Linked DNA regions of Paraneptunicella aestuarii. The protein of the gene in region 1 interacts with the protein of each later gene in a pairwise test. Links are inferred from orthologs where the notes say so. Each region holds a gene or a part of one and is shown on either strand. Other genes may lie near its edges. The genes, in order: hslR and rpsB.

Region 1 (6,782 bases):
GTTTCCTACTTATCGGTTACTTACACCTTTATTCGCCCCAGCTATCAGCAAATCAACAGCCTTCTGGCCACCCACATCAAAGTCCTCTTCATGCAGGATGTTGATCATCTCAGCCCAACATTCCACAAACGATACTTCGAAGCCACTGGCATACGTATCTATACGGAAGCAGGAGCTGTAGCGAACGGGTTGGATAACGCGACCTATTACCAGTTTTTATCCAAGCAAATGAGTGACGCTCTGGGTGGAACGGCTGAAGTTCGAATTACGCCAGGAGATCCCTATATGTTTTGGGTAAATCCTCCACAAGCGCCGAATATCTGGATAACAGTGCCAATGACTGGAGTGGGCGAGGCCGATATTTCACCACTCACCATTTATTTACTGGTGATTGGTATTTTGAGTGTTGCCGGCGGCTGGATATTCGTGCGACGGCTAAACAGGCCACTACAAGCCTTGTCCAATGCTGCCATTGCGGTTGGCAAAGGCGAAATACCGCCACCACTGAAAGAAGAGGGAACCAGCGAGATTATCGAAGTAACACGAACCTTTAACCAGATGGCGAAAGGTATCAAACAGCTGGAAGATGACCGCGCTTTACTCACAGCCGGCATTTCACACGACTTACGCACCCCTTTAACACGCATCAGGTTAGCCTCTGAAATGATGTCGGAAGATCAAGAATGGATCCGCGACGGGATTATTCACGACATTGAGGATATGAACGACATCATCGATCAGTTCACTGAATATGTACGGAAGGATTGTTCAGAGAAGAGCGAAAGCACAGATATTAACGAACTCATTCAAGAAGCTGTGCAAGCGCGAAACATAGAAGGGCACCATCATATTGCGTTGGATCTCAATCCATTGCCCAGCTTTAATATTCGTCGTGTCGCTATAAAAAGAATTCTTGATAATCTCATTGAAAATGCCTTTCGATATGGCAGTGATGAAATCATTATTACGTCCAGCCATAACCCTAAACAGGGAACCGTAACCTTTGCAGTACGTGATTTCGGCACAGGGATCCCGGAAAGCGATGTAGAAGGCTTATTTAAACCCTTCGCCCAGGGAGACAAAGCGCGCGGTTCAGTAGGTTCAGGATTAGGTCTTGCTATCGTTAAACGTGCAGTGGAGTTACATAACGGTACGATTACATTACAGAATCACTCGGAGCAAGGTCTTGTTGCCACGGTAACACTTCCTCTAGACGGGAAACGCTCTTACAAAAAGGTATGAAGTGAAAAAGATAGTAGGCTGAGTGCCTGAGTGCACCTACAACTGGATACACCTGAAAACCAACGTCAAATAACATCTCAACACGGTCTCAGCCTTGTCATTACAAATGAACCACTATCATCATACTGACGTGTGAATGGGTCGAGAAAGAGACATTACCAAGTGTTTAAAGTCTACTTCTGTTTCATTTCGCAGTCGTTCAATATGAAATTGTGCTTCATCATTCGGGATAGATTTATCCCACTTTTTAAAGTCCTCTTTTGGAAAAGTCTGTAAAAACAGAGACTTCACTGCAACCTTTGCAGACTCCATATCATCAAAATATTCAGAATTAACCAAACAAGTACTAATAACTTCACTTCGTAGCATAAGTATATTCCCTGCTCCTTGTTAATAATCGAAGTTTAGCAGCTATTAGAATAAATCAAAGAGGGGAAGTGATTTCCATATCGAATTAAAAATTATAAACAAGAAATACAAATGTAAAATAATAATAAAGAAAACAAAAATAGATTATTTAACCCATTAAAAACAATGGGTTAAATAAAAATAGAGAATGGGCAATCTGAAATATCAAAAACTAAATTTCAACCACCACATTTAATGTTTTATATCTGGATCACCAATTTCTTCAACAAACATTTCTTCAATATCTTGTGCAGAAAATTGATATTCAGCCAAACAATAGTGGCAGTTGGTTACGATACTACCCTTTTCTTGCAGAATATCCCAAAGCTCTTCTCTAGGGATCCCGGCTAATGCATTAGCAATCTTTTCGCGGCTACAACTACATGAAAAAGTGACAGGAACAGGTTCATACAGCTGTACATCTTCTTGATGATAAAGACGATGAAGAATATCCCCCACAGGCAAATCCACCAATTCATCACAGGTAATCGTTTGAGTTAACTGGGATAAATGCTCAAAACTCTCATTTTGATTTTGATGAGAAATATCGGACTCAGGTATCACTTGTAACAGCATTCCAGCAGCAACAGCTTCATCACCTCTTAAACGAGTATGCAATACCACTTTTGTTGCCAGCTGTTCTGATTGTTGAAAATACCCTTCCAGACACTCAGCCAACGAAGGCTTATCCAAAGCAACCACTCCCTGATACTGTTGCCCTTTTTCCGGCATGATAGTAATCGCCAAAGTGCCTTTGTTATCAACCAATTCAGTAAAACACTGATCCGAGATACTTTGATCAAAACGGGCAATCGCTCGCATCTGTTGATCATGTGTACCACTGACAACCGCATACTTTAGGCCACCCTCACTCTGGATCTGGAAACTAACCTCACCTTTAAACTTTAAGGTTGCTGTCAACAAGCTGGTTGCCAGCATCATTTCTCCTAACAGTTGCTGTATAGCAAGTGGATACGGATGAGATTCCAATACGGAATGATAACTATCTTTCAATTGAACCAGCTCACCACGGATGTTGGCATCAGAAAAGATAAATCGATGCAATTGGTCTAGTGTAGGTTTACTCAAGGGAACTCCGGAAATTCATAAAATCTAATAATTCAACACCATTGATTATGCTAAATAGCTGTTCCAAACTATCAATCAGTAACAGAAAGCTTTGAGCAGCCCCTCAGCCCTGCTTTTCACTTAATGAATCGGCGAAGCGGCTGTGGAGCCTCAAAGGATTGATTCACGGCGAGTCTGCGATAAATTTCTGTGGCTGACTTGCAGTTAATCACACTTATTTAGCTGTGTTTTAACTTAATAATCTCACGACGCTGTTTTTTGTCGGGTCTGTTATCTGGTTTGGGGCTATGAAAACTATGAGTTTGGCGAGCCAATCTGTTTTTTTCACGCTTTTCGATACTCTCAGGCGTTTCGCTATATAAAGTCTGTGCAATAGCGGCTCCCTGACGCTTGTCAGTAATAGCCTCAATGACAACCTCTTTATTATCGAAACCCTGAGGTATTACAACAATAGCACCCAACTCGACTATCTTGCCGGGTTTGGAGCGCGCATTGTTATAGTGAACCTTACCAGATTGAACCATGTCTCTGGCAACAGCTCGCGTTTTAAAGAATCGAGCTGCCCACAACCACTTGTCCAGGCGAACCGGAGGATTGTCAGAAGGTTGTGATTTATCAGCCATAATAAATCCAAAATTCAGTTACCCAACTTGACCGCGAATTATACCTCAATTTTACGGCGCTTCGAGCCACTGGGTCAGGTTTTATAAAAATGATAAGTTACTGCATATAAATAAGTGTAGATTGACTGCTACTGTTTAATCGACAAACTTTGCAGAATGAGCATTTTTTAAGCATTTCGATGCTAACTTGGAATTTTTCTCAGAAAAATAATTTCCCAGCCAATGTACCAACACCTCTAGGCAAAAGAGCAATGATGTGCAAATATATTACCGATTACATTTCGTAACAGGCTTCTGTTCAGCAATCATTCAATGAATTGCCTTAAGGTGTGAGTCTGGTGCTCTTTTAGATATCGTGAGCTTGATGCCTTGTATATGGAATTTGACAAAAAAAACGCCTCTCTTGTTATTTTTTTGTAATTAGTCTGCATTAGAGTTGTACCCTTTTTTGTGACCATCTATTATGTGCAGCCTTGCATCAGGGTAGAGATTTGCACAACATTCGGAATTTAGACGACAAAAAGACGAATTTTTATGACAACTAACGGAATTTCCATCAATCAGATGTGGCAGTATTTGCAACGATACCAGCAGTATATTAATACTGTTGTTGTCGTGCTGTTGGTTGTCTATTTGGTGATGTTGGCAGCAGAAATAACCTGGCGGTTTATTCCAGAACCTGAACAGGAAGCTAGCGCGCAAAACCAACAGAGTGCTCGAAATACTCCTCGTAATAACCAGCAACAATCAGCAAACATAAACGGCATTCAACGCTTAAACCTGTTTGGGAATGCCGAAGAAAAGCCGGTGAAACAAGAAGTCGTTGTTACCGACGCACCCCAGACTAATTTGAATTTGACACTTACTGGTGTTGTTTCTTCTACAGAAACGCAGGCAGGCGCAGCTATTATTGCTAACAAGGGGACACAGGTAACCTATGGTATTGGTGAGAAAGTAGAGGGCACTAACGCAACTGTTCACGAAGTTTACGAAGATCGAATCATCATTCAAAACGGTTCCCGAATGGAAACGCTAATGCTGGAAGGTGAAGACTTTGAAAAACTTGTTGATGAACAAGTTGCAAGAGAAGTAGAACCTGAACGCGAAGTGCTGAATAAATACCGTAGCCCTGTCCCCCTGAAAGAACTTAATGATGTGCGTAACAAACCCCTACAGTTCGTTGATTACATCGACATTCAGGTAGTGCAAAACGAAGGAGATGTCGAAGGTTTCCGTGTTAATCCGGGTAAAGACAAGAGCTTATTTAGCGAAGGCTTTTTACAACCCAACGATATTATTACCAGCATTAATGGCTTGGACTTAACCGACCAGGAACAAGCTAAACAAATGTTTGAAGTGCTAACCCGGGCACAACAATTACAAATCACCTTGATGCGAAATGGCATTGAAGAAGAAGTACTGATTGAACTTCCTGAACAAGGTCAAGATGAATAAGGATAAGAAAATGAGGCTTATCACCCAAGTCCTAAAAACCCTGCTAGCGACATCGGTATTCTTACTACCGACAGTTGCCAGCCCCGCTTTTGCAGCGGAATACTCGCCAAATTTCAAAGGCACTGAAATCACCGAGTTTATTAATATTGTTGGTAAAAACCTCAAAAAAACCATCATTGTTGACCCTAACGTACGCGGTAAAATTACCGTAAGAAGTTACGATCTTCTTTCTGAAGAGCAGTATTACCAATTCTTCCTTAACGTTCTGCAAGTGTACGGTTTTGCGGTTGTAGAAATGCCAAGTGGCGTACTGAAAGTTGTTCGCGACAAAGACGCCAAAACATCGAATATTCCGGTTATTGACGGTCAGGTGTTCGACGGCGATGAAATGATCACGCGAGTGGTTCCGGTTTATAGCGTCCCTGTACGCGAACTAGCCCCTATTTTGCGCCAATTAAACGACCAGGCTGGCGGTGGTAACGTTATCAGTCACGACCCATCGAACGTAATGATGCTCACCGGACGTGCAGCAGTAGTAAACCGATTGGTAGAAATTATCGAACGTGTAGACCAGGCCGGTGACCGTGAAGTTGATATAGTTAAACTGAGATACGCTTCAGCCTCAGAGATGGTTCGTATTATTGATAGCATCAATAATTCCCAGGCCAAGCAAGCGACACCAGCCAATCTGGAACCCAAGATTGTCGCCGATGACCGTACCAATAGCGTTATCGTTAGTGGTGATATCAAAGCCAGACAACGTATCATTACCTTGGTTGAACGCTTGGACAAAGAGCTTGAGTCCAATGGTAATACACGCGTTACTTTCTTGAAATATGCCAAAGCCGAAGACTTGGTGAAGGTACTTCAGGGTGTAAGCGCCAGTATTAGTGCAGAAGAAAACAAAGGTGGAAACGCTGCCGGTTCACGTCGTCGTAACAGCGGTCGAGATATCAGTATTGATGCCCATGTTGATTCCAATGCACTGGTTATCACTGCAGAACCCGACATGATGGCTTCACTGCAAGAAGTTATTCGCCAGTTGGATGTACGCCGTGCCCAAGTTCTGGTTGAAGCCATCATAGTAGAAGTCTTTGAAGGTGACGGCACCAGTTTGGGTGTTCAATGGGCAACAGAAGCAGGCGGTGGTCAGCAGTTTACCAACGGTACAGTGCCAATTGGTTCATTAGCTGTAGCAGCCGATCAAGCCCGCGACAAAGTCATCCGCAGCAATGTTATCGGTGCAGATACTGGAACCGTAACACCAGTGGAAGAAACCCAGGAAGGCGACCCTACCCTGTTAGCTAATCTGCTAGGCTCTGTGAATGGCTTCCTTGTAGGCGTAATTAAAGACGACTGGGGCGCAGTTATACAAGCCGTGAGTAGCGATACCAACTCCAACATTTTGGCAACACCTCATCTGACCACAATGGACAATGAAGAAGCATTTTTTATTGTGGGTCAGGAAGTGCCAATTATCACAGGTGCATCAACCGGCTCTAACAACAGCAACCCATTCCAGACCGTAGACCGTAAGGAAGTGGGTACCAAGTTGAAAGTAACGCCCCAGATTAACGAAGGCTCGGCTGTACAGTTGATTATCGAGCAAGAAGTATCCAGCGTCAGCGGTGCTACCAACGTGGATATCGCCATTAACAAGCGTGAAATCAAAACCACGGTTATGGCTGACGATGGCGATACCATCGTACTAGGTGGAATGATTGACGAAGACGTTCAGGAAAGTGTTTCCAAAGTTCCATTACTTGGCGACATTCCTATTCTGGGTCACATATTCAAATCGACCACAACCAGCAAACGTAAACGTAATCTGATGGTATTTATCCGCCCAACGATTATTCGTGACGGCATTACCATGAATAAGATCAGCCATCGCAAGTACAACTTTATTCGTGCAGAGCAATTGAAGCGCCAAGCTGAAGGCATTCCTTTGATGCCACTCACTGA
Region 2 (6,997 bases), 1.0 Mb from region 1 along the record:
CAGATGTGTTCGATGGGAACAACATAACCTAAAACAAGGCAGCCTCCGAAGGTAATGGCGGCATAAATGAATTTCGATACGCTGGTTGTTAAACCGGTTAGATTCGCCCACTCCCAGGCTCCCAGTGCAACGACAAGGGCAATCGCCATTTCGAAGCCCTGAAGTGGTAAAAATAGAATGGCAATTAGTGCCAAAGGCGCGAGTATCAGCGCTGTTATTATACGTTGTTTTAGCAACCTGGATTCCTCACGTTATTTGCTATTGACCTGCTCGTTCAGCATTCCGTAGCGACGTTGACGACTTTGAAATTCATCAATCGCCAGTTGAAATGCATCTTCGTCAAAATCAGGCCACAGTGTATTCGTGAAGTACAATTCTGCATAGGCTATGTGCCAAAGTAAAAAGTTGCTTATACGCTGATCACCTCCAGTCCTAATCAACAAATCCACATCGGGTTGCCCAGCTAATGAGGTTTGTTGTTCAAAAACAGATTCATCAATAGCGTCGATGTCGATTAATCCTTCCTTCACGGATTTAATCAGATTCTTGCAACTATTCACCATTTCCCACTTACCACCGTAATTGGCAGCAATATTCAGGGTAAGCGAGGTGTTATCTTTTGTTAGCTCTTCGGCAGCCATGATCTTGTTCACCAACTTGGTGTCAAAGCGAGAGATGTCACCTATCACACGCAGCCGAACATCATTTTTATGCAGCTTTTTAACTTCACTACCCAGCACAAGGTTGAATAGTTCCATTAAGGTACTCACTTCCTGAACAGGACGTAGCCAATTTTCGCTGCTGAAAGCAAATAGAGTTAATGATTCAATATTATGCTTACGACAATAGCGAACGGAGCTGCGCACTGATTCAACCCCGGCTTTATGCCCGAAAGTGCGCAACTTCCCTTTTTGTTTGGCCCAGCGTCCATTACCGTCCATGATAATGGCCACATGACGTGGCATTGTAGAATTACTCATCGAGAAAAATACAGCGACTAAATTTCCATTAGTTCTTTTTCTTTTATCGCCAACAGATCATCAACATGCTTGATATTAGCGTCTGTTAGCTTCTGAATCACTTCTTCGCCTTTACGAGACTCATCTTCCGAGATCTCTTTTTCCTTCAACAATTCTTTCAAGTCGTTGTTGGCATCACGGCGAATACTACGAATACCTACACGGCCTTGCTCTGCTTCACCACGAACCACTTTAATCAGATCTTTACGGCGTTCTTCAGTCAGCGGCGGCATAGGGATACGCATTGTGGTGCCAGCAGAAATAGGGTTCAAGCCCAAATCCGACATCATGATGGCTTTTTCCACTGCCTGGGTCGCACTCTTATCGAATACAGTCAAAGCAAGGGTTCTGGAATCTTCAGCGATAACGTTAGCCAACTGTCTTAAAGGCGTGTCAGTACCATAGTAAGACACGACAATACTATCCAGGAGACTGGGATGTGCTCGTCCTGTACGAATTTTACTGAAATTACTTTTCAATGCCGCGATAGTTTTTTCCATGCGTTGTTCAGCATCAGATTTGATGTCATCAATCATTGCTCACCCCTTAATTATTCTGATTCATTGGTAATTAGAGTACCTACTGCTTCACCTTCTATTACTGCACGCAAACAGCCAGGTTTGTTCATATTGAACACACAAATAGGCAAATTGTGGTCTCTGGCAAGCGTAAATGCTGCCAAATCCATTACCTTTAATTCTTTTTCTAGAACTTGTTGATATCCCAAACGAGAATGTAACACTGCATTTGGGTTCTTCACCGGATCATCATCGTAAACGCCATCAACTTTAGTGGCCTTTAATACTGCGTCCGCTTCAATTTCGATACCGCGCAAACATGCCGCAGAATCGGTAGTAAAAAATGGATTACCTGTACCGGCAGAAAAAATAACAACCTTGCCTGCACGTAGTAAACTAATGGCCTCGGCCCAGTTATAAGAGTCGCACACACCATTCAAAGGTATTGCCGACATCAACCGGGCTCCAACATTTGCCCGGTGCAACGCATCTCGCATTGCCAGACCATTCATTACGGTTGCCAACATGCCCATGTGGTCACCTACCACACGATTCATACCGGCTTTGGCCAAACCTTCACCACGGAATAAGTTACCGCCCCCGATAACCAATCCTATTTGAACCCCTAATGCCAGAATATCCTTAATTTCAGAGGCCATTCGGTCTAGAACTTTAGGATCAATCCCAAAGCCTTCTTGACCCATAAGCGCTTCACCGCTCAATTTTAACAAAATACGATTGTATTTAGCTTTAGCATTTGCTTTGTTTTGTGCTGAATCGGCCATTGAATCGGATGTCCCCTTCACCAGATTACCGTTTAAAATGACGAGCTTGGTTAAGTAAAGCGCTAGTTATATATAACCACATCTTAACCCTGATTGAACCTAAACAGGCCAAATCAGTACCGCAATTACGAAAAGGCACCCCTGCTGAGGTGCCTCTTGGTAGTGTAACCGACTCCATCTAAAGACAAAAGTCGGACTACAACTTATTTTTTAGCTGCCGCCATTTGAGCTGCAACTTCTGCGGCGAAGTCTTCTTCTTTCTTCTCGATACCTTCACCCACTTCAAAACGGATGAAGTTGATCACGTCAGCAGAGTTTTGCTTCAGCAAATCACCCACCATTGTGCCAGGATCTTTAACGAAAGGTTGACCAGTCAAGCTGATTTCGCCAGTGAATTTCTTCATACGGCCAAGAACCATCTTCTCTGCGATTTCAGCAGGCTTGCCGCTCTGCATCGCAATTTCCAACTGGATTTCTTTTTCTTTCTCAACAACTTCAGCAGGTACATCTTCAGGCTTAACGAATTGAGGGTTGCTAGCCGCTACGTGCATTGCAACGTCTTTCGCCAAATCAGAATCACCGCCGTTAAGGATAGCAACAACACCGATACGGCCGCCGTGGATGTATGTACCCAGGTTATCACCTTCAACAGAGATAACACGACGAACATTGATGTTTTCACCAATTTTCGCAACAAGGGTGTCTCTCATGTCAGAAATAGTTGTACCGTCGATTTCACTGCTGTTCAACGTTTCGATGTCGCTGATTTTGTTTGCCGCTGCAAGGTTCAATACCTTGTCACCGAAAGCAAGGAAACCTTCGTCACGAGCAACGAAGTCAGTTTCACAGTTCAATTCCATCATAGTGGCAACACCGTCAGCCACTTTAGCCAGGATAACACCTTCAGCCGCGATACGTCCGGCTTTCTTGGCGGCTTTAGCCTGACCAGACTTACGCATGTTTTCAATTGCCAACTCGATGTCACCATCGGTTTCAACCAGTGCCTTTTTACAGTCAAGCATACCAGCGCCGGTACGCTCACGAAGTTCTTTTACAAGGGCTGCAGTCACTGCCATTTTTGCTTTCCTCAGGATAAATTTTAATTGCGACAGGCTGCTGCACTTCTCACTACCTGCCATCAGAAATTCTTTGATAAACAGGGGCATTACGCCCCTGTTCATTATTTAATTGCTTCAGACCATGCAGATGATCCGAGCAAGCGAGCTATTACTCAGCTTCTACGAAATCGTCGCTCTCAGCTTGAACTTCGATATTATCGTTACGACCAGCATTGATGCTGTCAGCTGCTGCATTCAAGTAAAGTTGTACAGCACGGATAGCGTCATCGTTACCTGGGATCAGGAAGTCGATGTTGTCCGGGTTGCTGTTAGTATCAACTACAGATACAACTGGAATGCCCAAGCTTTTCGCTTCTGCAATAGCAATGTGCTCATGGTTTGCGTCGATAACAAACAAGCAATCTGGAAGACCGCCCATGTCTTTGATACCGCCCAAGCTCTTTTCAAGCTTTTCCATCTCTCTTTGCAACATCAAAGCTTCTTTCTTGGTAATTTTCTCGAAAGTACCGTCTTGAGATTGCTGTTCCAATTCTTTCAAACGCTTGATTGATTGACGAACTGTTTTCCAGTTAGTCAACATACCGCCTAACCAACGCTTGTTAACGTAGTATTGGTCACACTTTTGAGCAGCTTCTTTAACTGCTTCGCCAGCTGCACGCTTAGTACCAACGAACAATACTTTACCTTTCTTGGCAGATACGCTTGACAAGAAGTTCATTGCGTCGTTGAACATTGGAACGGTTTTTTCAAGGTTGATGATATGAACGCGGTTACGAGCACCAAAGATGAAAGGCTTCATTTTCGGGTTCCAGTAACGAGTCTGGTGACCGAAGTGAACACCTGCTTGTAGCATGTCGCGCATTGACACATTAGCCATTAGATTTTCCTCTTATATGGGGTTATGCCTCCATACATCCCAACTCTCGATCCCGGCATAGAAATCAACGCCGAAACACCCCGACAGTCGTGTCGATGTATGTGTGTGTTAAAAAATGAATTATGTACGCATAAATGGCCTGATTGTCAGCACAAAAATTAATGCCAAAAACCAGCAACCAAAATGCGCGGCGCTTTATACCATGAACTAGTATTTTTAACAACCGTTGGGCTACGATTAGGCTTGAATTGCTGACAAAAAATGCCTTGAAGTGTCTACTCCACTCCCTCTCAATAACATTAAGAAATTTGATTTTATTGGCAAAAACAGGGAGTGATGAGTCATTTTCCTTAGTTTCCCCCTGTCTCAGCCATGTACAGCGGGGCTCCCGTTAGTTAAAATGCAGGCAATTTCTATAAATCGAACACTGAGAATCCCGTTTTGTCTATTGTTATAAAGACTCCAGAAGAAATCGAAAAAATGCGCGTTGCGGGTCGTTTAGCCGCTGAAGTCCTCGAAATGATTGGTCAGTATGTGCAAAAAGGCGTCACGACAGACGAACTTAACACCATCTGTCATGATTATATTGTTAATGAGCAAAAAGCCATTCCTGCACCGTTGAATTATGGTCACCCACCGTTCCCAAAATCCATTTGTACGTCACTGAATCATGTGATTTGTCATGGTATTCCTACAGATAAAAAGCTGAAAGACGGCGATATTCTCAATATTGATGTCACTGTTATTAAAGATGGTTATCACGGCGATACCTCTAAAATGTTCGTTGTGGGTAAACCGTCGATTCTAGCGGAACGCTTAATCGCAGTGACTCAAGAATGCTTATACAAAGGCATTGAAATGGTGAAACCCGGATGCCGTTTGGGTGATATTGGGTCTGTTATTCAAAAACATGCCGAAGGCCACAATTACTCAGTTGTACGCGAATACTGTGGTCACGGTATCGGTGCTACGTTCCATGAAGATCCTCAAATCCTGCATTATGGCGTACCTGGCACTGGTGAAGTGCTAAAAGAAGGCATGTGCTTTACTATTGAACCCATGATCAATGCCGGAAAACGTCACAGTAAGCTATTACGTGATGAATGGACGGTGGTTACCAAAGATCGTAGCTTAAGTGCTCAGTGGGAACATACGCTTTTAGTGACTGCTAATGGTTGTGAAATTCTTACCTTGAGAGAAGAAGAAACGATCGATCGTATTATCTCTCATTAGGACTTATTTTCTTAAGGCTTCGCCAGGGAACTCTCTATCTATTTAACCTTTCGGAGCAGTAAATGAGCAGCCATAGTTTGCTTAGTCAGATTCAACTGATTAGTTCAGTTGAAAATCGTGAGGCCTTTAAGACCTGTATTGCCAACTGCTACGACTGGCTCACTTCCGAATACAATGGCACAGAAAACATTGTTTCGCTGGTTGAAGGTAGAGCGGCATTTGTCGATGCCCTTCTGTGTCACATCTGGCGCTTGATGGATTTGCATCAGCAGCCAATCAGCCTGATTGCTGTAGGTGGGTATGGTCGAGGCCATTTACAACCCTACTCCGATATTGACCTGTTAATCCTGAGCAAAAAATCCTTAAGCAAGGATCAGCAAGAGAAGATTCAGGAATTCATCACCTTGTTATGGGACATCGGGCTGGATATAGGTCAGTCAGTACGTACTATCAATGAGACCTTCGACTTAGCAAGAAAAGATATCACCATTGCCACCAACCTTATCGAGTCTCGTTTGCTCATTGGCGACCATAGCAACTTTGAAGCATTGCAAGATAAAGTGCACAGCAAAAAATTCTGGAGTAGTCAGGATTTCTTTCTGGCAAAGTACGAAGAACAACAAAATCGTCATGCCAAGTTCAACGATACTTCTTACAACCTGGAACCCAATGTAAAGGAAAACCCGGGGTGTTTACGCGACATCCAAACCATCGGCTGGGTTGCCAAGAAGCACTTCCATGTTATTACCGGTAAAGAGTTGGTTGAGCATGGTTACTTCACCGAAGACGAGCTTACCGAATTACACGATTGCCGTAAAAAGCTGTGGGATATACGTTTCACGCTGCATTTACATACCAAGCGTAATGAAAATCGCTTGTTGTTCGATTATCAGGCCGATATCGCTCGCAAGCTGGGTTACTACGATGAAGAGCAAGATCAAGGTAACGACAAACCTGCGGTAGAAAAAATGATGCGTGAATTCTTCCGCGTTATTCGTCGTGTCGCTGAGCTCAATGGCATGTTGTTGCAGCATTTCAAGCAAGACATCTTGCCATTGAAAGTGAGCACTATTGAACATGTTAACGACGATTTCGAGTTGCGCGATGGCTTGTTATATCCGCTGAATTCCCGTGTGTTTGATAGTCCTATACGCATTATGGCGTTCTTTAAATTGCTCACCAATATGTCAGACGTCAAAGGACTTCATTCCGCTACGCTACGTTTATTACGTAATGGACGCCGTGCTTTCTCAGCTCAGTATTTTTGTGAAATTCCTGAGTGCCGAGAACTGTTTTTAGAGCTGGTGAAAGACATCCGGTTCTTTGGTCTCCCCTGGGATTTAATGCATAAGCACGGCATCATGCAGGCGTACTTGCCACAATGGGATCATATTGTTGGCATGATGCAATTCGACTTATTCCATGCCTATACAGTTGATGAACATACCCATCGCTTAATCAAACAACTTGCTTATTTTGCCGATGA

What was found.
Region 2: the proteins of hslR (region 1) and rpsB interact in binary tests that used the Escherichia coli proteins (3 or more experiments, as listed by UniProt). The link is inferred for Paraneptunicella aestuarii from one-to-one orthologs.

What each region holds. Positions count from the first base shown.
Region 1 is NZ_CP074570.1:139,856-146,637, reverse strand. What follows is about bases 1,661-4,406. They hold hslR (ribosome-associated heat shock protein Hsp15), read right to left. Parts: upstream 3,363-4,406; coding sequence 2,958-3,362; downstream 1,661-2,957. Other genes in these bases: gspC (type II secretion system protein GspC), read left to right, coding at 3,897-4,406; hslO (Hsp33 family molecular chaperone HslO), read right to left, coding at 1,843-2,739. Also shown: two-component system sensor histidine kinase EnvZ, read left to right, coding at 1-1,242; more of gspC, read left to right, coding at 4,407-4,817; type II secretion system secretin GspD, read left to right, coding at 4,828-6,782. UniProt on the Escherichia coli protein: Involved in the recycling of free 50S ribosomal subunits that still carry a nascent chain. Binds RNA more specifically than DNA. Binds with very high affinity to the free 50S ribosomal subunit. Does not bind it when it is part of the 70S ribosome.
Region 2 is NZ_CP074570.1:1,170,839-1,177,835, reverse strand. Bases 2,415-5,375 are described here. They hold rpsB (30S ribosomal protein S2), read right to left. Parts: upstream 4,279-5,375; coding sequence 3,550-4,278; downstream 2,415-3,549. Other genes in these bases: map (type I methionyl aminopeptidase), read left to right, coding at 4,720-5,375; tsf (translation elongation factor Ts), read right to left, coding at 2,526-3,398. In the rest of the region: KIH87_RS04935 (phosphatidate cytidylyltransferase), read right to left, coding at 1-236; uppS (polyprenyl diphosphate synthase), read right to left, coding at 252-965; frr (ribosome recycling factor), read right to left, coding at 998-1,555; pyrH (UMP kinase), read right to left, coding at 1,570-2,322; more of map, read left to right, coding at 5,376-5,511; glnD ([protein-PII] uridylyltransferase), read left to right, coding at 5,574-6,997. UniProt on the Escherichia coli protein: Required for ribosomal protein bS1 (rpsA) to bind to the 30S subunit.